One region of the Paenibacillus sp. S-12 genome, then DNA from elsewhere that is predicted to be linked to it. Evidence: riboswitches for the same ligand, from Rfam matches in the RefSeq annotation. Region 1 holds a riboswitch; each other region holds the start of a gene.
The links. Region 1 has a riboswitch for cyclic di-AMP ahead of NO352_RS22435 (C40 family peptidase). Riboswitches for the same ligand answer to the same signal wherever they lie in the genome.
Positions count from the first base shown of each region.

Region 2: linked by a shared signal. The riboswitch ahead of NO352_RS02345 (hypothetical protein) and the one ahead of NO352_RS22435 (C40 family peptidase) in region 1 are both predicted to bind cyclic di-AMP.
Region 3: linked by a shared signal. The riboswitch ahead of NO352_RS11620 (3D domain-containing protein) and the one ahead of NO352_RS22435 (C40 family peptidase) in region 1 are both predicted to bind cyclic di-AMP.

Region 1 covers NZ_JASIUF010000024.1:39,611-45,970, forward strand. Annotated here, with positions in the region: gene NO352_RS22420 (sensor histidine kinase) at 1-783, shown strand, start outside; gene NO352_RS22425 (response regulator transcription factor) at 780-1,385, shown strand; gene NO352_RS22430 (hypothetical protein) at 1,557-2,078, shown strand; gene NO352_RS22435 (C40 family peptidase) at 2,377-2,856, opposite strand; cyclic di-AMP (ydaO/yuaA leader) riboswitch at 2,860-3,001, opposite strand; gene NO352_RS22440 (carbamoyl transferase) at 3,319-4,140, opposite strand; gene NO352_RS22445 (M1 family metallopeptidase) at 4,145-6,121, opposite strand; gene NO352_RS22450 (YwhD family protein) at 6,240-6,360, shown strand, end outside.
Region 2 covers NZ_JASIUF010000004.1:10,152-16,511, forward strand. Annotated here, with positions in the region: gene NO352_RS02320 (sugar phosphate nucleotidyltransferase) at 1-573, shown strand, start outside; gene rfbB (dTDP-glucose 4,6-dehydratase) at 570-1,562, shown strand; gene NO352_RS02330 (glycosyltransferase family 2 protein) at 1,646-3,034, shown strand; gene NO352_RS02335 (hypothetical protein) at 3,086-3,304, shown strand; gene NO352_RS02340 (hypothetical protein) at 3,444-3,815, opposite strand; cyclic di-AMP (ydaO/yuaA leader) riboswitch at 4,208-4,398, shown strand; gene NO352_RS02345 (hypothetical protein) at 4,469-4,876, shown strand; cyclic di-AMP (ydaO/yuaA leader) riboswitch at 4,891-5,068, shown strand; gene kdpF (K(+)-transporting ATPase subunit F) at 5,373-5,450, shown strand; gene kdpA (potassium-transporting ATPase subunit KdpA) at 5,505-6,360, shown strand, end outside.
Region 3 covers NZ_JASIUF010000012.1:55,584-61,943, forward strand. Annotated here, with positions in the region: gene NO352_RS11610 (dihydroorotate dehydrogenase electron transfer subunit) at 1-288, opposite strand, end outside; gene NO352_RS11615 (polysaccharide deacetylase family protein) at 676-1,824, shown strand; gene NO352_RS11620 (3D domain-containing protein) at 1,905-2,618, opposite strand; cyclic di-AMP (ydaO/yuaA leader) riboswitch at 2,621-2,789, opposite strand; gene NO352_RS11625 (amino acid ABC transporter ATP-binding protein) at 3,035-3,757, opposite strand; gene NO352_RS11630 (amino acid ABC transporter permease) at 3,750-4,406, opposite strand; gene NO352_RS11635 (transporter substrate-binding domain-containing protein) at 4,561-5,349, opposite strand; gene NO352_RS11640 (sensor histidine kinase) at 5,533-6,360, opposite strand, start outside.

The sequences.
Region 1 (6,360 bases):
ACGCTGTTGTTGCCGCCTTTGTTCGGTATCCTATTCATGCCGTTCATCATGCAGGCAGCAGGGCAGTACAAGCAGATGGCGGAACGATTGCAGGCTGCTACGTCACAGCTTGAGCGAATGGCACAGCAGGAAGAGAGACAGCGCATTGCGCGGGAATTGCATGATACACTTGGACATACGTTGTCTTTAATTACGCTGAAGAGTGAAGTGACAGAAAAGCTGATTACACGTAATCCGGAGCGGGCAATTGCAGAAGCGAGGGAAATTCGGGAAACCTCGCGTGCGGCGTTGAAGCAGATGCGTCAGCTCGTAACTGAGATGAAGATCGTTAAGCTTGCAGAGGAATACGAACATGGCAGACAACTTTGCGCAGCTGCAGGAATAGAACTGAGCTTTCAGGAACGTGGAGAGGGTATCGCCCAACCTGCTACAGTCTCAACTATGGTATCCCGATTGCCGCTGTCGGCTCTGCAGGAAACGATTCTAGCCATGTGCTTTCGGGAAACGTTAACGAATGTTGTGAGGCACAGCCAAGCCAAGTGCTGTACTGTATTGCTTGAAGTTGAGGAGTCCTTAGTACGATTGAATATTGCAGATAACGGTGTAGGTATTAATGAGCATCAGCTTAAGCAATCAAGTGGGACGGGCATGGCAGGTCTCAGGCAGCGTCTGCAGCTTGTAGATGGAACACTTGTGGTAGATTCCGCCCCTCACAAAGGGACGGCATTATCGTTAGTTATACCTCGCGTTATTCGTGATGGGAAGGAGAGAGAAGGGCAATGATCCGAGTAATACTTGGAGAAGATCAGCAGATGCTGCGCAGTGCATTAGCCACCTTATTGTCCCTTGAAGGTGATATCGAAGTGGTTGGTCAAGCGGAGAATGGAAAAGTTGCGCTGGAATTAATAGAGGAGCTGCATCCCGATATTGCTGTATTGGATATTGAAATGCCGCTCATGACGGGGCTGGATGTTGCGGATGCGGTCAAGAAAAAAGGATGGGCATGCCGAATCATTATGCTGACAACATTTGCTCGCTCGGGCTATCTCCAGCGTGCAATGGCATCCAGTGTAGGGGGGTATTTACTTAAGGACAGCCCAAGTGATGAATTGTCGGATGCCATTCGCAAAGTATACGCGGGCAAGCGGGTGATGAGTCCCGAATTGACACTAGCGGCTTGGGAGGATCCTTGCCCTTTGTCTCCAAGGGAGAAGGAAGTGCTGAAACTTGCAGAAGAAGGGCAGTCCATGCAGGATATTAGTGCAAAGTTGTTCTTGTCCTACGGAACGGTACGCAATTATATGTCAGATGCGCTCAGTAAAGTCGGAGCGGGCACGCGAATTGAGGCCATTCGAATTGCGCGGGAAAAAGGCTGGCTGGACTAAATAAACAACTGGATGTACAAGATACAGGGCGGCGTGGACGTGAGACGTTTCCTGCAAGTCTTGTCTTATTCAGGTGTGACCCACCATAAACGAATATTTAGCTCATTTTCAGTTTCATTTCAGGATTAACGAACATACTATAGCCATCCCTTACATAAGGAGGTGGAACCAATGAAACGCAATTCAACCGTAGCAGCATGGACATGTCTGATGCTTCTGTTGATGGCATCGCCTGCAGCAGCGCAAAGCAGCAATGGGGAAAATGCTGTGTCAGATAAGGCCAAAGGCCAGACTGCCGTAAGTGTAGCCGCAACGAAGGTAGGACAGTCCAATGCGAAGCAGCAGGATTCGGAGACAGACAAGCAGTTAGAGCAGATACAAGCTCAGATGAAAGAGCTCCGTACAGAAATGAAACAGCTTCATGAGAAAAAGGTTCAATTGCTCGCCAAGAAGCATGGCATTTCGACAGAAGGGAAAAGCAGCAAGCAAATTCGTCAGGAACTGCGTGAGAAATTGGGCATAAAAGGACGACTGTTCCACGAGAAACATCACGATAACGGGAAGCCTGTCGAGGATCGTCAAACGCAGCTTCAGCATGAGGAAGAAAAGCATAAGGCAGCAGCAGACGCAGATGGGCTCACACCAGAAGAGATAAAGGCGAAATTCCAAGAATTAAACGGGTCAGCCAAATAAGTGTGCAGCGCCGATACAAGTATGCTGAATATCCAGATTTTAAATATTGGGACATGCGCGGCAGCGTATGTCCCTGTGTTATATAGGCTAGGAAATTGTGCAGAAACCAAAAGGTAATGATTTCGTAAATATATATAGAAGCATGAATCATTGGCATGCAGAGCTGCATAGGATAAAGGAGCCGAAATGTTACGGATGCGAGGGGATTAAATGAAACAACCCGACGAAAAGGCGCGTAGCGCTTCTCATCGGGTTATGCAGTCGTTCAATAATATTAAGAGTGCAGGAAACTAGTAAGCTATTTATCGTCTGTAGCAATAGACGAAAAGTCATTCTCGCTCAAAACTCGACGAGCACCTACATAGCGCTTCTCGTAGTAGTCCATGCTTAGGCTGTCGATGCGCGTACCCTTGCTAGTCGAAGCGTGTGCGAATTTGTTATCGCCTACGTAAATACCGACATGAGATACACCGTTGCCGCCGCTTGTGTCAAAGAAAACTAGGTCTCCTGGACGAAGCTCGTCTTTGCTTACTTTGTCGCCAGAGTCGAATTGCGACGAAGATGTGCGAGGGAGATCAATTTCGAACTTTTTGAACACGTACTTGGTAAATCCAGAGCAATCAAAGCCACTCGTTGATGTTCCACCATACTTGTACGAAATGCCTAGCAAACCGTCAATCGTGTTGTCCATTTTGGATGCTGCGAATGTGCTTCCCGCTCCGAGCGATGTAAACAAAACGCTCAGCCCGAGTACCGCTGTAACTAGCTTCTTCTTCAAAGGGAAAGCTCCTTCCGTGCCTGCGAGGTTAGCTGGAGGGTTCGGTTGAAGGACCCCTATGATCCCTGTGTTTCAAGATCAATTCACCCGTAAAAACTGGTTCCCCCGCTTTCCGGACTATCCGGAAATTCGGCAATCTGGTTTTGGGATATGTATTGCTGCGTGCGATAGTAACAATTTTGCAAGAGTTAGTGCCGCTTTCATGACAAAGTTGTAATAAATCTAGATTTATTGTAACAGACGATTTTTCCTTTGACAAATATTTTTTGTCCTTGACACGAAAAAAACTTGTCAAATCAGCGTTATTTTTCGCTGATAGACAAGTTTTTTATTTTTCTTATGCTGCTGTGCATCATTTCATCGTAACGCCTTGTAACTTTTGTAATGTTATCACTTCATGATGTCCTTATTTTCATTCCTATCTATTCATTACTTCTTGATCTATTGCTTCATTTATTTTGTTTATTTCATTTGCTGTTCAGCTTCCTGCCATACCGCATGACGAGCAGATAATCCCCACATTTTCAGCATAGTCATAATTGCAGGCAGCGCCTGTTGAATAATGAGTGCGGTAATGCCTGTGAACATTGCGGCAGCGGATGTAGACATAATGCCTATTCCAATTGTAGTTCCGATAAATATTAGAGATAGCCCGAGGATGGGCAGCAGGCGCCGCGTACCAGCCGTCACAGAGCGAATTAATGGTGTATCTGATGCGGCACCAAAGTTCAGGAACAGGAAAAGTTGGTGAACGAGCCAGCCGCCAATAAGCCAAGCGATTGCAAAGGGGGCTATGGCCATAAGCAAGGAAGTAAGAGAATTCGATGTTGACAGTGCATTCGCAGTATAGGGAACGAACCATATGGCAGGGATCGTGATGAGGAGAACTTCTAACAAATATAGGACAAGCATGGGCTTCCATACAAGCTTGATACCTTGAAAGAAGGCCAGCCCCTGCTGCTTGGGACGTGACATAGCATGGAATACGCCCGCATGAATAAAGGGCGTAAGCAGCAAATGGATGGCGATGAAGCCGATAAGGGCCCAAAAGTATGGCATATAGTCATTTGTCTTCATTAGATGGAATTGGCTTTCTGTTAGAAAGAGCTGCTTGCTCATTTCAGTAGGTGCAGGATCTGGGTAGCGGCGCAGGATAGGCGTCACGATTCCATCGACGAAACGGTAGAGGAAGAACCCCCATAACAGTTGGTACAAAAATAGAATAATCCAAATGTAAATATGATCTTTGCACCAATTCCAGCCTGATCGAACATAGGTTTTCACGCGATCACCACCCCAGAATGTTCGTAATTGCTTCGATTACCTTGATAACGGACAAGTTAACCCGCGTACGAATAGGTTCGTCGACATGAGCACGCATGTAATTGTTGATATGCTTGTTTTCGACGACAATAGTGTACAGTGGATCGACCATTACCCAGCTAAGCGGTGTTTTATGGGTTATCGTATACTGAATTCGATCTCCTTCTCCATTCCATGACTTGCGTGTTGTAGTTCCATCGGTAAATCCAAACACGATTGGAATAGAAGGATAATTGGCTCCCAGCTTGCGAATGTGAACAGTCGCTTCATATTTGATAGAGCCATTTGCTTCAATCGTACGAGATTCAATATTTTCTACAGCGAAGTCTGCCATTTGACCGTTGTACACATATTGTTGGAAGAAATCAATCCACTTGCGATTCGTTACCTGTTCAACGACGCGCTGGAAATCGGCTGTTGTTGGATGCTTGAAACGATATTTCTGCGTATAGGTTTTCATGATGCGGTTCATCATCTTTTCTCCAACCTGCTTCTCAATAGCGAGAAGAACCAGCTTGGCACGCATGTACACATTTTCCGCGTAATGATCTTGGTTGTTGTATCGCCAAGCTTCCAGCTTGAGTGGAGCCGGATCTGTAATATAGCTCGCTTGTACCGCATTATTAGGATGTACGCCGAATTCCTGTTCCATCAGCTTATCTTCCGCATAGGAAGTAAAACCTTCATCAAGCCAAGCTTCTTCAAATTCATTAGACGCAAGAATTCCATAGAAATATTGATGCCCAATTTCATGAATGACGGTTCGCTCCAAGTCATAGCCTGGACTCTCATCTTCTGCCCCAAACGCTGTTATCAAGGTTGGATACTCCATACCGCCGGCTCCATTACCTGCCTTAGGTGGAACGACAATGGACAAGGTGGAATAAGGATATTTGCCGTACCATTCGCTGAACTTCGATAATGCGGTCTTGGCAGCGTAGAAATATCGTTCCTTCAAATCCTTATGCTTCGGATCCAAATACAGCTTGATTCGAACTCCTGGAACTTGGCTGGAGGAGAATGGTTCTTCAAAATAAACAAATTTCGGAGAGGCTGACCACGCAAAGTCATGGACGTCATCTGCATAGAATTGATACGATTTTTTCCCGTCCGCAATAACGGGCGTCTTTGTTGGAAATCCAGTTGCAGCAACGATGTAATTGTCAGGCACTTGAATACGCACACTGTAAATGCCGTAATTCGAGTAGAATTCTGAATTGCCATGATATTGGTGAAGATTCCATCCATCGGAGGATCGCCCGCGAACACCTGCTTTTTCAAATGCAGCAATCTTCGGGAACCATTGGCCGGCCATCACAAAATCATCGGCATGACCCATACGTGCAAATACTTTTGGAAGCTTGACTTCGAACTCCATGCGAAGCGTAACTTTTTCCTGACTGCGTACGGGCTTCGTAAGTCGCAGCTTCATGAGTGTTTCGTCCTTCGAATTGCCGTCATCCGGTTGTACGAATTGTGTGCGGTTCATTAAGGACATGCCGTCAACCGTGGATAACGATTTTAACGTCATACCGCCATATCCGTCGGCTGGCAACCTGTCTTCACGCAATCTTCCTCCAGACTCCTTCATGAAGGTCGTGTCCGGCGAACGGAATGCGTTCGGATAAAAATGGAAGTATAATTCATTTACAGTTGCTTTCCCGGGATTGGTCCAAGTGACTGTTTGCTTGCCGATCAGCGTGTGAGTGGACTCGTCCAGCTTAACTTCAATATGATATTCGGCAATACGTTCACTTAGCACCTCCACACTGGGAGTCTCCACAGCTTGCTGCGTGATTGGTTCCTGAACCGCCTGTTTATTCACCTCGGGTCCAAGTGATGGGACGGATCCAGACGGCCAGAACCAAACGAGGAGGAAGCTGCAGGCGGCTAAGAGCAAGGCAGTGAATAAGAGCCGGCGATATACATTGCTTCGGGTCATACGTTTTTAACCTCCCGTTGACAAGCATCTACAGCATGTATATGTTGGCTTTTTGCAGATTATTAGCTAAAATGAAAATGATTTTGAGTTCGTGGGCAAGGAAGGAGTGTACAGTGGAATGGAATCTTCAGATAAGAAAGTTAAGAAGCCGCTGGCTTTGAATGTCATGAGCAGTGGTAAGCATAAAGGATTTGGTTCGGGCAGTATCGATCTGAACAATGTCTCGCCTGTCATCATCG
Region 2 (6,360 bases), on a different contig from region 1:
GGCAAAACGTCAGCTGCGCTATATACCGAATATTACGGAAGCGGACAATCCATGGGGGTCAATATTACGTATGCAGTTCAAGAAGAGGCAGGAGGCATTGCACAGGCGCTGTCGCTAGCAGAGCCCTATCTTCCGCCAGATGAAAAATTCGTTGTCTTGTTAGGAGACAATTTATTTTTGGATAATTTAACGCCTTATGTAGACGAATATCGCAATCAGGATCTTGGGGAAGCGCGTATTTTGCTTAAGAAGGTCAAGGATCCGCATCGATATGGCGTACCGATTTTCGATAAGGAGCGCCAGGATCGCATTGTAAGAATCGTTGAGAAGCCGAAAGTCCCTGCTTCCTCTTATTGTGTAACCGGCATTTACATGTATGACACTCATGTATTTGAGCACATTCGGTCGATCGCCCCTTCTACCAGAGGAGAACTGGAAATTACAGACGTGAACAACTGTTACGCCCAAGCTGGCAAGCTGCATTACAATTTGCTGGAGAAATGGTGGATCGATGCGGGGACATTTGATTCCTTGTCTGAGGCATCGCAGCAGCTATGGGAGGTGCAGTTATGACGCATGTGCTGGTAACAGGCGGCATGGGATTTATCGGGAGCAATTTTATCCTCTACATGCTGTCCCAATATAGCAACTTACGCATTACGAATCTGGACGTTCTGACGTATGCAGGCAATCCTGATAACTTGGAAGAGGTGTCGTCTTCTGAGCGCTATCGGTTCGTTAAGGCAGACATTACAAATCACGTGCAACTGGAGCGTATTTTCGCTGAAACGGCTTACGATGCGGTTGTGCATTTTGCGGCAGAATCCCATGTTGACCGAAGTATAGCTGATCCAGAGGCGTTTGTTCGAACGAATGTATGGGGGACGTTTCAACTGCTGGAGGCTGCCAAACGGCACAGAGTCTCGAAGTTTATCCATGTCTCCACAGATGAAGTGTATGGATCGCTTGAGGATACCGGGTGTTTCACGGAAGAGTCGCCACTTGCACCTAATAGCCCCTACTCCGCATCCAAGGCCGGCTCCGATTTGCTTGCCCGCGCGTATGGGCAGACGTATGGACTGCCTGTTGTTATTACACGCTGCTCGAACAACTATGGACCGCGGCAATTTCCGGAGAAGCTGATTCCGACTATCATTTTGCGGGCATTGCATGACGAGCCGATTCCTATCTATGGAGACGGATCAAATGTACGGGATTGGCTGCATGTGACAGATCATTGCACTGCGATTGATTTTGCTTTGCGAGTGGGCAAAGTCGGTGAGGTATACAACATAGGTGGTCATAATGAACGGACGAATCTGGATGTCGTGAGGATGATCCTTCAAGTGCTTAATAAGCCGGAATCTCTTATTACGTTTACTTCGGATCGTCCAGGACATGACAAGAGGTATGCTATTGACCCTAGTAAAAGTGAGCGAGAATTAGGCTGGCGTCCCCAAATTGAGCTTGAACAGGGGATGCGCCAGACGGTTGCATGGTATGTATCGAATCAAGCATGGTGTGAGCGAGTGCGCTCTAATGCGTATTTAGAAAGCCGCTAGTTTTTGGTTCAAGCAAGCAGCGGCTGCCTTCAACGAACAAGAGTGACAATTGGTAAAACGATAGAAAGAGGGGCCGAATAGATATGTTCAAAAAACGCCGACCGTTGCCGCGAACATCTCGGCAGACAAAGGCTCAAGGCCAGCGAATAGCTCGCCATTTACTAGGAAAGCGCAAGGGTGAAAGGCTGACTGAACGTTATGAATACGGCTATTCGCTCGGATATATAGAAGGTCTTCAAGCTGGACAGGAGAAGTATGGTGAGCAGTTTGAGGGTACGAGTATAATCATACCTACTTACAATCAGGTGGATGTTCTTGAACAGTGTGTAGACAGCATACGCGCCTATACGGAAGTGCCTTATGAGATTATCGTCGTTGACAATGCGTCTACGGATGGTACATCTGCTTTTTTGAATAAGAAATCCGGACAATTTCGGTTTTATATTCATGAGAAAGTTAGAGGATTTGCTGGTGCTGTGAATACAGGATTGATGATGTCAAAAGGCACGTCGATATGTATTTTGAACCCAGACACGTTCGTTACATCCAATTGGCTGACGAAAATGCTGGCATGTCTGAATAGTGATCTTGAGATTGGAATGGTTGGCCCAGTGACGTACGTTCTGGATGAGAAGCAGCAGCTTGCGGATACCGATGAACAGATGGAAAATTTGCATCACTATCATTCAGAATCCACTAGCCCTGTTTTGGATCCTAGTAAATGGAACAGTGCTGATCATTTGGAAAGCGGTTGTTTATTGTTCCGTCGTAGCTTATTTGAAGAGACTGGCTATTTTGACGAGGGCTATGGTCATGTATATTATGAGGTCGAGGATTACAATGTCCGAATCAGGCTTAGTGGTCGGAAGCTAGTCGTCGCTCAGGATACATGCATATATCAGGTTGTCAGTAAAGGGACAACTGCATCTGGGGATCAATCTCAATCCACAAATGATAATTATGCAAGTCTGTTCCAGAAAAAGTGGCGGAACCCTTATAATTGGATGCATCGTGTTCGTGAACGTTATGGCAAACAAAACGGTGAACGCTGCCAGACATTCTATCCGACTCATGTGGCTGTGGCGGGATTGTCAGAGACTGTCTATTGGATTGAACAGGGTACCAAGCATCCGGTTGAAGGGAACCTAACCATCCCGATCGTAAGCGTAAGTCAGGTTGATCTGAGGGGATGGCCGACAGGATCAACGGTAGACGCGGAAAGCGTGACGAAGAAATGGAAGGAATCACATACAGAAGATGGGGGAATCGCGGAGGGCAGTGTGTTTACTACAGAATCCGGAAGGTATTATCAACGACAAGGGGATCTATACAGGGAATTCATGAGTGAGCATGCTTTAACGCGCTGGGAATTGACTGAGAAAGTAGTGGAGCGTACCGAGATCGACAAGGAAGCCCTTGAGGAAGGGCTCCCCATTATGGCAGCTCCAGAAATTCATTTGCATCTGTTATAAATGAGTCCGTTAAGCAGCAGTTGAATGGCGGCAGAAAGGGGGAGAACACGATTGGATAAAATGAAGCGGATACGGAAAATCCGACAAACGGATAGACAATTGTCGGGACTGAAGCAACGTATTCGACACCGAAAATCTAAGCTGACAAAGAAGACGCATTCGAACATTTATAAGGGAGCTGAAGCAACTGCGTATCGAGATGGCTTCGAAGCCGGGTTTGCCAAGGGGTTCGAAGATGGCCATCACCTGATATATTCCAATCAAGTATAGGATCAAAGACAGTCTGACGCTTGCGAAGCAAGAGGAGGGCTGTTTTTTGTGTTTTATGACATAAAGTCTTCGGTGATGGCATCCCCTTTTGAATTGCGAATTTCGCTGTTTTCAACATCTCCCTAATTGTAACGATCTCTTATTTTGGCCGCACCTCAAGCTGAATGACATCCAACGTAGAACCTCCTTGCAAAGGCATGGAAAGCCACATGCGTGCAATATGAACTCCTAGGGCGCGGGGAATAATTGATTCCCACATGATGCCGCGCTGCTGCTGCTCCCACTGGGAAAAGGCGCGCTGCGCCCGTTGGAGTAAGTGCTTATTGATCCTGCTAGGCATGTAGTCGGCATGGAGCTGAGCGGGCTTCATTCGAACAAAAACAAGCTCGTCAGATATATAAATTTGTGTATCTTGCGGCTGGAATAGCTGTTCGCCATGCAGGTCGTTCCAAATTTTCCATTGTTCTGTAAGCTTGTATTTTTGGGACTCGCCAAGCTCTGCGTATGACATTCTGTCCATCCTCCTGTATTTGTATTGAAGCGCTACACATATGCATTGAATCTGTCTGTACCGACGGCAATGGGAAAGCCATTCGATCGTATTGCGTATCCTACCTTTTGGCACAAAGATTGTAAATAGATGCCAATCCATGATTTTGAAATGAATTGTCAAGCAAAGCGTTTACATACGGGTATTTATTTAAATTTCTTTGTTTTTCTCATGAAATCATCGCCGTACAAGCAAAGTGGAGAAATTGCGAGGTAATAAGGCTGTAATGAGAGATAAGATGGGATTAGTTCATCACAATTGCTTGGAAATGGAGAAATTATGGTTTTCATTTCATTTACAGCAGGAGGGGGAAAGGCGTAAGATTCAGTTCAGCAACAACAACGATATCCGTTGCGTCTCAATCGCTGAATTGCGCAGAAAGCGGAAGCGGGGGAACCAATAAAGCGAATGCAGAGCTGAGTAATAGTCAGCAGCCAACGTTCGCATGGGGTGAATCCGGTACAGGAATCGATTCCTGGCTGGTAGGGCGACTCTTCGCGCCCGAATCCGTCAGCTAACCTCGTAAGCGTACGGGAGAGGCGCGCCTGATCAGATGGCGACGTACCTCTTTCTTGCAAGCAGGGCTTCGGACAGATGAACAGGAGGAAATGGATATGTACGATGCGGACCGGGTCATTGCAGTGTTCGCAGGCTGTGAGATGGGAATTGACTTTATACGCCAATTGAAAGGAGCAGGATATTCGATAGCGGGTATCGCCCATAATGGACGGTTGGCGAAGCGATTGGAAGGTATTGGAGTTACTCCGGTATGTCGAATCAATACGACGGAGCCGAAGGCGTGGGCTGTGCCTCATGTTCCAATTGGCCGAATCTATGTATTTGAACAAAGCTTTGCACTATCCTGCCGGCTGCTTCAAATATGCCGACAATGGACGACGGAGCCGATCACAATCGTAACGAAGCGTCATCATCCGCAGTCGATTTACCGATTGCTTGGTGCGAATTACGTCATTTATACGCAATCGGATCAAGTATCATTTTTACTATCTGATATCATCTAATTTATCCATATAGGCAATGCTCACCGCTGAATCCCATTCATGGGAACGGGGGAACCAACGTTCGTGCGCCAACTGTACATTTACAGTTCGCGCAAGGGGTGAATCCGGCACAGGAATCCGTTCCTGGCTGGTAGGGCGACTCTTCGCGCCCGAATCCGTCAGCTAACCTCGTAAGCGTCCAAGGAGGCAGCCTTTATTTCGTCGTGGAACAATTACGCGTACGTTTATTTGACAATGCGTGAGTGAAGCCACACGGAAAGGGTCCCTCTTTCCGTGTGGCTTTTTGTGTTGCCTGCGCGTTCTTATTGAGCCAATAAGGCTTGATAAGAACGGGATCGCGGCAGCATTGCCTGTAAGATGAGAACCTTATTCAGGAGGAGGAAGGGACAATGTTTGATGCAGTCATGATGATTCTTATCGCGCTGCTTGGACTGAGCGTATTGGGAATTCTCCATTGGTGCAAGGCGGAAGTGGAAGAACGAGGTGATCGCTCATGATGATCGTCTTATTCACCTTGATTACGGCTTTGTTCATTTACTTGTTATATGCCTTAGTCAAGCCGGAACGATTTTAGTTTAGGCAGAATCATTGTTGATATTTGTACATTAGAGAAGGGTGGAACGGAACGATGAGTGCAATCGAATGGATCGCCATTGGAATTACCTTATTGCTTGCCTTGGCGATAGCGCGTCCGATCGGAATATATATGGCAGGGGTGTTTGATAATAGCGGAGCTCCAAGACCGCTGGACTCTGTATTTGGGCCGATAGATCGATTTTTATTTACATGTTTCGGCATTAAGGACAAATCGCAAAGCTGGAAGGCATACGCCTTTACGGCAGTTGCCACCAACGTGCTGATGATTGTGGTGACATATGCAATATTCCGCCTTCAAGGGGTATTGCCGCTTAATCCGAATGGGATTCCGGGCATGGAACCGGGAGTGGCATTCAATACGGCGATCAGCTTCATGGCGAATACGAACTTGCAGCACTACAGCGGTGAAAGTGGGCTGTCCCTGCTGTCGCAAATGATGGGCATTATTTTCTTAATGTTCACGTCTCCTGCTACAGCTCTTGCGGCAGTGATGGCGATTATTCGCGGTTTGACTGGCAAACCGCTCGGCAATTTCTTGGCAGACCTTGTACGTTCGATTACGCGTATTTTCCTGCCAATTGCGATCGTTGCCAGTGTGCTGTTCATCTGGAATGGGGTACCGCAATCCTTAAGTCCAATGGAAAGTGCAGTAACTGTTGAAGGAGCAGAGCAGCACATTCCGCTTGGCCCTGTAGGAGCTATGATGTCGATTAAGGAGCTTGGCAACAATGGTGGCGGCCACTTTGGAGCGAACTCTGCTCATCCATTTGAGAATCCGAATGGTGTGACGAATTTAATTCATATTTTACTCATGCTAATGCTGTGTACAGGACTTCCATTTACCTACAGCCGTATGGTCGGCAACAAGAAGGAAGGACGAGTTCTAT
Region 3 (6,360 bases), on a different contig from region 1:
AGTTCGTCCTTTAACGTGGGGGAAACCATTGCCGAACGGCCCTTCCAGCTGTATACGGTCTCCTTCACGAAGCTGTGCAAACAATCGTGTGCCTTCTCCTGCAATTTTGTACAGGAATTGAATGCGATCCCGCTCCAGATTACAAATACTGATTGGACGAGACAGAACGGGTGCCATATTCCAGGCTCGCAGCATATAGAATTGTCCCATTCTTGCTTGAAACTGACCCTCCACCGTCATGAGGTAAATGCCTTCAGAGATGCGTTCGTTGGAAAGAATCGTATACACAAGTATGCTCCTTTTTTCACGAGTAAGGATAGTCTGCATCCTTCTCACGTTATTATTGAGACGTGCAGATTCCTGCTCGTAAGAAAAGCCCCACCCTACTGTGGCGGCCCGATATGGCCTATTTAAAGCTTTTCTCACCTTTACAACTCTACTATGCCTGTTCTAAACCTCCCCCTACTGTGACACATATCACAAATCAGTCATCATTATGACAATGGTTTCGCAAATTTTCAGAATATTAGCAAGAAGTTACAAGTCGTGCTTGAAACAGCTGCCTGTACAATGAGATTAATTCCCTGTCACTGTTGAATGATGATTGGGGCATATTTCTTTACCCCCAAGGACATAACAAGAACATTGATGTCTACGGAATGGGGGAATGGCACTATGCGAAATAAACAAATTTGTTTATCTGTATTATCTTTGTGCTTGCTCGCAGTAGCTGGCTGCTTCGCTCGCCAACAGGAAGCGCCATCCATACCCAATCTTCCTCCGATCAAGCCCAATCAAACGCAATCAGAATCAATCCATTCATCAACTGAAAGCCTGTGGACGAAAGATCGCACTCATTCTGTCCCCCGCATTTTCAAGGCTGGATCAGAGACCACCCATTCTCAAAGCTACAATAGCTTACATGGGACAACTGGATTAGAAACGATTCATTTGCCAAAGTTCACCGTTACGACGGAGCAGACAGAACGCAAAGAACTGAAAAAGAAGCAGGCGCAATCTCATTCTAGACAACAAATAGAAAATGATTCGAATGCTCGCAAGCAAACTTGGCAAAAATCGAGCACATCTCAATCTGCAGCACAAACTTCGCAATCTTCACGTTCTAGCATGCATAAAATGAAGAAACGACAGCTCACAATTGCAGAGCTTAGGGTGAAGTATCCGCATATTTTCAAATTAAATGCAAAGCAACGTCGAGGCGAACGACAAGTTGCCCTTACCTTCGATGACGCACCAGATAATCGAATTACACCGCTTGTCTTGGATATATTGAAGGAGCACAATATACAAGCCACCTTCTTCCTTGTAGGCACTCGTGCCAAGGCATATCCGAAGTTGGTCGAACGTATGGTTCGCGAAGGCCATATCATCGGCAATCATTCGTACAACCATCCGTTGTTGACGAGGCTCACGCTTCCTGCCTTTGAGCATCAGTTAAAGGATACGGAACGGATTATTGAGCAGTCTATCGGATATAAACCGCGTTATTTCCGTCCGCCATATGGCGAGATAAATGAGGAGCAACTGCGATGGGCAGGAGATAACGGGTACTTGGTCGTCAATTGGGACGTAGATTCAAATGACTGGAGAGGTTTGAGCGCATCACACATATTGCAGAATGTCATGCGTGAAGTTCGTCCAGGCTCCATTATTTTGCAGCATGCAAGCGGTAGCACACAGAATGGGTATTTGCATGGAACCGTAAAGGCACTCCCTTCTATAATTAAGCAGTTAAGGGAGCGCCAATATGAATTCGTTACCTTACCGGATTTGCTTCAGGATCAGAAGGAGAAGAAGGAGTAAATAAAACAAGCCCCGCCGAATGGCGAGGCTTGTTATTCAATTGCTGGTATTAAGTATGATCTACTTTATAATAGTAGATATTATTTCAACACGTACACTTTTACGTCTTGCACGCCGAATGTGTTGCCTGTCTGTTTACTTACCGGTACAAAAATGTCAACCTTTTTCCCCTTGATTGCACCGCCGGTATCTGTAGCTACCGCAACCATTCCGCCTGTTGGCAAGTGTTTGAAATCATATCCCGTAATATACAATTTCGTACCCAGTGGAATGACTTTTGGATCCACTGCAACTGTACCAAGTTTCAATGCGTTGCCCAAAGCATCTACCGCACCCCATTTTCCGTTTTCACTCGGATGGGCCGTATATGCTGTAGCACGCATATTTAATGTCTTTTTATATGTTGCTGTACGTCCTGAGGACATTTGAACCACATTTTTAGGAGCAGCCTGTTGAACTGCCTTTTCATTATTTGAAGCCGAAGCCGTCTTCACTGCCTGTCCGTTATTATTTGCTCCACCCAAAGCATTACCGACTGGCATACCTTCCAATACAGACTTTTGAACAACAGGTCCTGGAAGCTCGATGGAAAGACCACCATACAAATTTTTAGGATTGATTGTCGGATTTGCCGACAATACAGATTCAACACTCATGTTGTATTTCTTAGCAATTGAATAAAACGTTTCTCCCTCTATTACCGTATAGGGCTCCGCCTGTGCCGGCAAAATTTGAAGAATGGACGCAAGTCCAAGTAAAGCAGCTGTAATCGTTACTGTAATTCTTTTACGCATGTTTTCCTCCTGTGCATTAGCCTGCGGGGTTAGTTGTCGGATTCGGGTCAAGGAGTTCCCCTACGCTATTCCATTTGCGGAATAAGCGATTCACCCCAAGGTGTTCGGTAAAATATTGAACACCGGTCAATAGTCCCCCGTACGGGTGTGTCGTTTCGGCTCGGATTGCATCATATCACAATTTTGTAACCTGTGCGCAGGAATATGATGGTAAGTTTCTGGAACCCGCGCCCCCCAATGGTTTGAAGCTTCGAAATTTTTTTATTTCATAACAAATTTGTAATCCCAGATGACATTTTTGTAATCTTTATAGACCTATCATAACACATATTTCTGATTTGTAAACGAAAACGCTTTCAAATGGACTTAACAAAAATAGGCACCCCTGATTTGGATGCCTTTGTGATGTAAGCTATTTATAAAACTCTACTTAAGAAATCTTTCGTTCTTGCATGTGCCGGCTGGTTGAAAAGCTGCTGTGGAGAGCCTTCCTCCACAATATTGCCGCCATCCATGAACAGAATCCGATCTCCCACCTCTCTTGCAAAGTTCATTTCATGAGTTACAATGACCATTGTCATTCCTTCTGCAGCTAATGATTTCATAACCTCAAGAACTTCACCAACCATCTCTGGATCTAACGCAGACGTTGGCTCATCGAACAACATTACATGAGGCTGCATAGCAAGCGCACGAGCAATGGCTATACGCTGCTTCTGTCCTCCGGACAGTTGTCTTGGATAAGCATTTGCCTTATCTGCCAGTCCAACCTTGCCAAGCAGTTCAATTGCCAGTTTTTTAGCATCGGCTTCAGGCACACTTTTGACCTTGATCGGTGCAAGTGCAATATTTTGGAGCACAGTCATATGAGGAAATAAGTTGAATGATTGAAAAACCATTCCCATTTTCTCACGTGTCTTATTTATATTATGTGACTTGTCCGTGATGCATTGACCTTCAAATAATATGTCACCTTTGGTTGGTGTTTCCAGCAAATTAATGCAACGAAGGAGCGTACTCTTTCCAGATCCACTTGGACCAATAACTACTACCACTTCACCGCGATCGATTGACAAGTTGACACCCTTTAAAATATCTAATTTACCATACGATTTGTGCAAATTCCGAATCTCAATCATGCTCGCTCAACTTCCTTTCCAAACGTGCTACCACTTTCGATAATGTAAAGGTTAAAATCAGGTAGATACATGCCGCTCCCAGCAGCGGCCCCATAGCCGAATAGATTTTGGCACGGATGATGTTTGTCTCAAACATCAAGTCCGCAATCCCGATCGTACTTACAATCGAAGTTTCCTTAATGATCGTAATAAATTCGTTCCCAATCGCCGGTATAACGTTGCGAAATGCTTGTGGAAGGACGATCAGCCGCATTCCCATCGACTTGGACATGCCGAGTGAACGAGCTGCTTCCAACTGTCCATGGTCAATAGATTGAATGCCTGCTCGGAAGATTTCAGCCAGATACGCTCCACTATTCAAGGAGAGGGCAATTGCCCCAGATGTCAAAGCCGTAAACTCTACACCATATTCCGCGAGACCATAATGAATGATGAATAATTGTACAAGCAGTGGTGTTCCACGGAATACTTCAATATAAGTCACTGCAAACCATTTCAGCGGCTTAATTTTCGACATTCGCATTAGTACAATGGTGACACCCAATAACAGCCCGAATAAGACAGATATCGCGGACAACAGCACCGTAATGCCAGCACCAGATACAAACCCTAATTTATATTTCCATAACATGTCGATCCAATCGAACATGACAACCTACCCCTTCCCTACGCATAACGGCTCATAATCTGTATTTCTTCTATAATAAAGAGAAAACGCCCCTCACTGGTTGGATTCCCAAGAGGAGCGAACACGTCACATACGTAAAAGCATTGACCGTCATTGTTAAGCGACAGCCGCTGTTTTATTGCTGTTCCGCCAGTTGTACCGCTTGTGTAATATATTCGTCCAGTTTCCCCTGCTGCTTCAAGCGTTCAAGCGTTTTATTCACTTCATCGCGCAGCTTCACGCTGCCCTTGCGAACACCGATCACATACCCTTCGCTCGCTGGCTTCAGCTCAACAGGCGCGACAGCAACCTCCTTGCGGTTTGCCGCAAATGCAGCTGCTACAGGCTTCTCAACGACAACCGCTTCTAAGCGATTTGCTTCCAACGCCAGCACGAGATCATTTACTTTATCCAGCATTTCCTTCTTTGCATCTGGAATTTGCTGTATGACATTCTCGAATGTCGATCCGAGCTGTACGCCAACTTTTAGTCCCTTCAAATCCTCAGGTGTCTTGTACTTGTCCTTATCAGCTGCACGTACAATGACTCCAGCTTCCGCCAAATAATAGGGTGTAGAGAATTCCATTGCGTTTTCCCGTTCAGGCGAAGGATCCAACCCCGCGATGGCAATGTCGATCTTGCCTGTTTTTAATTCCTCAGGCAGCGTCGTTAAAGATGTATCCTTAATCTCTAACTCTACGCCCAAATCCTTCGCAATTTCCTTTGCTATCTCAATATCGAATCCGACAATTTGATCCTTGCCGTCTACCGTTTTGCGAAATTCAAATGGTGGATAGTCAGCACTCGTGCCAAGTACCAGTTTCTTATTTTCTTGAACAGTTGCTAGACGGTCTTCTTTAGCACCGCAGCCAACTAATAAGGATAAAATGAGTGTGCATGCCGCAACAATTTTCAGTGATTTCATATCCTTCAACCCCGCTCATCATTTATGTGATTTCCCCGCTCGCAATTGGTGAGGTAACATCATTATACACATATATGCATAGTTATACAACCATTTTTTCGCAGGCTCATTACAACAAAATAGAGTAATAGTGCATAATTCTTTCATTTTATAATACATCGGTCAATTATGGTAATATAGAGGCTACAAATCATTCTTTTTTTGAGTTAGTGGCAAACGGATGGTAATCAAGGTTCGTCCCGGTGAGGATTGAATGACCAGTTGCCCTTCATGGCGCTCCACAATGCTGTAGCAAATGGACAATCCGAGCCCAGTCCCCTTTTCCTTCGTTGTGACAAATGGGGTACCTGCTGTATGCAATACATCTTGTGTAAAGCCAGGACCTTCATCTTCCACCTCTAGAACTACTGTGCCCTCTTCAGAACGAGTCCGAATGGTAAGAACCTGATTTTCATCCATTGCCTCAAGGCCATTACGGATGAGATTATGCAGAAGCTGCCTAATCTCCTTCTCATCCATTTCCATTTGAGGAACCAGAGCTAGATCCAATCGAATATCCTGGCAGCTCGCGGATGCTGTCGCTTGAACCAGCGGGTATAATTGTCTAATGATTTCATTCATACAATGGGGGCGGAACTGAGCAATCTTATGTTTGGCCAGGGACAAATATTCAGTAATGATCGAATTTGCACGCTCAATTTCCTCCAACATCGTATGAAAGTAAAGATGTTCATTCGCATGCTCCGGTTTATTGCGCAGAAGCTGCAAAAATCCCTTTATAGTCGTTAGCGGGTTCCGTATTTCATGACCGATTGCAGCAGCCATCTCCCCCACAACCTGCAAAGCGCTCATACGCTTTATTTCCTGTTCCATCTTAGCCTTCTGACGCAATGCTTCGCTCATTCGATTCATATCAGAGCCAAGCATGCAAAATTCGTTATTTGAGTCGATGCAAACTGTACCTTCATAGTTCCCGTTTGCAATTCGGTGTGAGGCACTCACTAATTGATC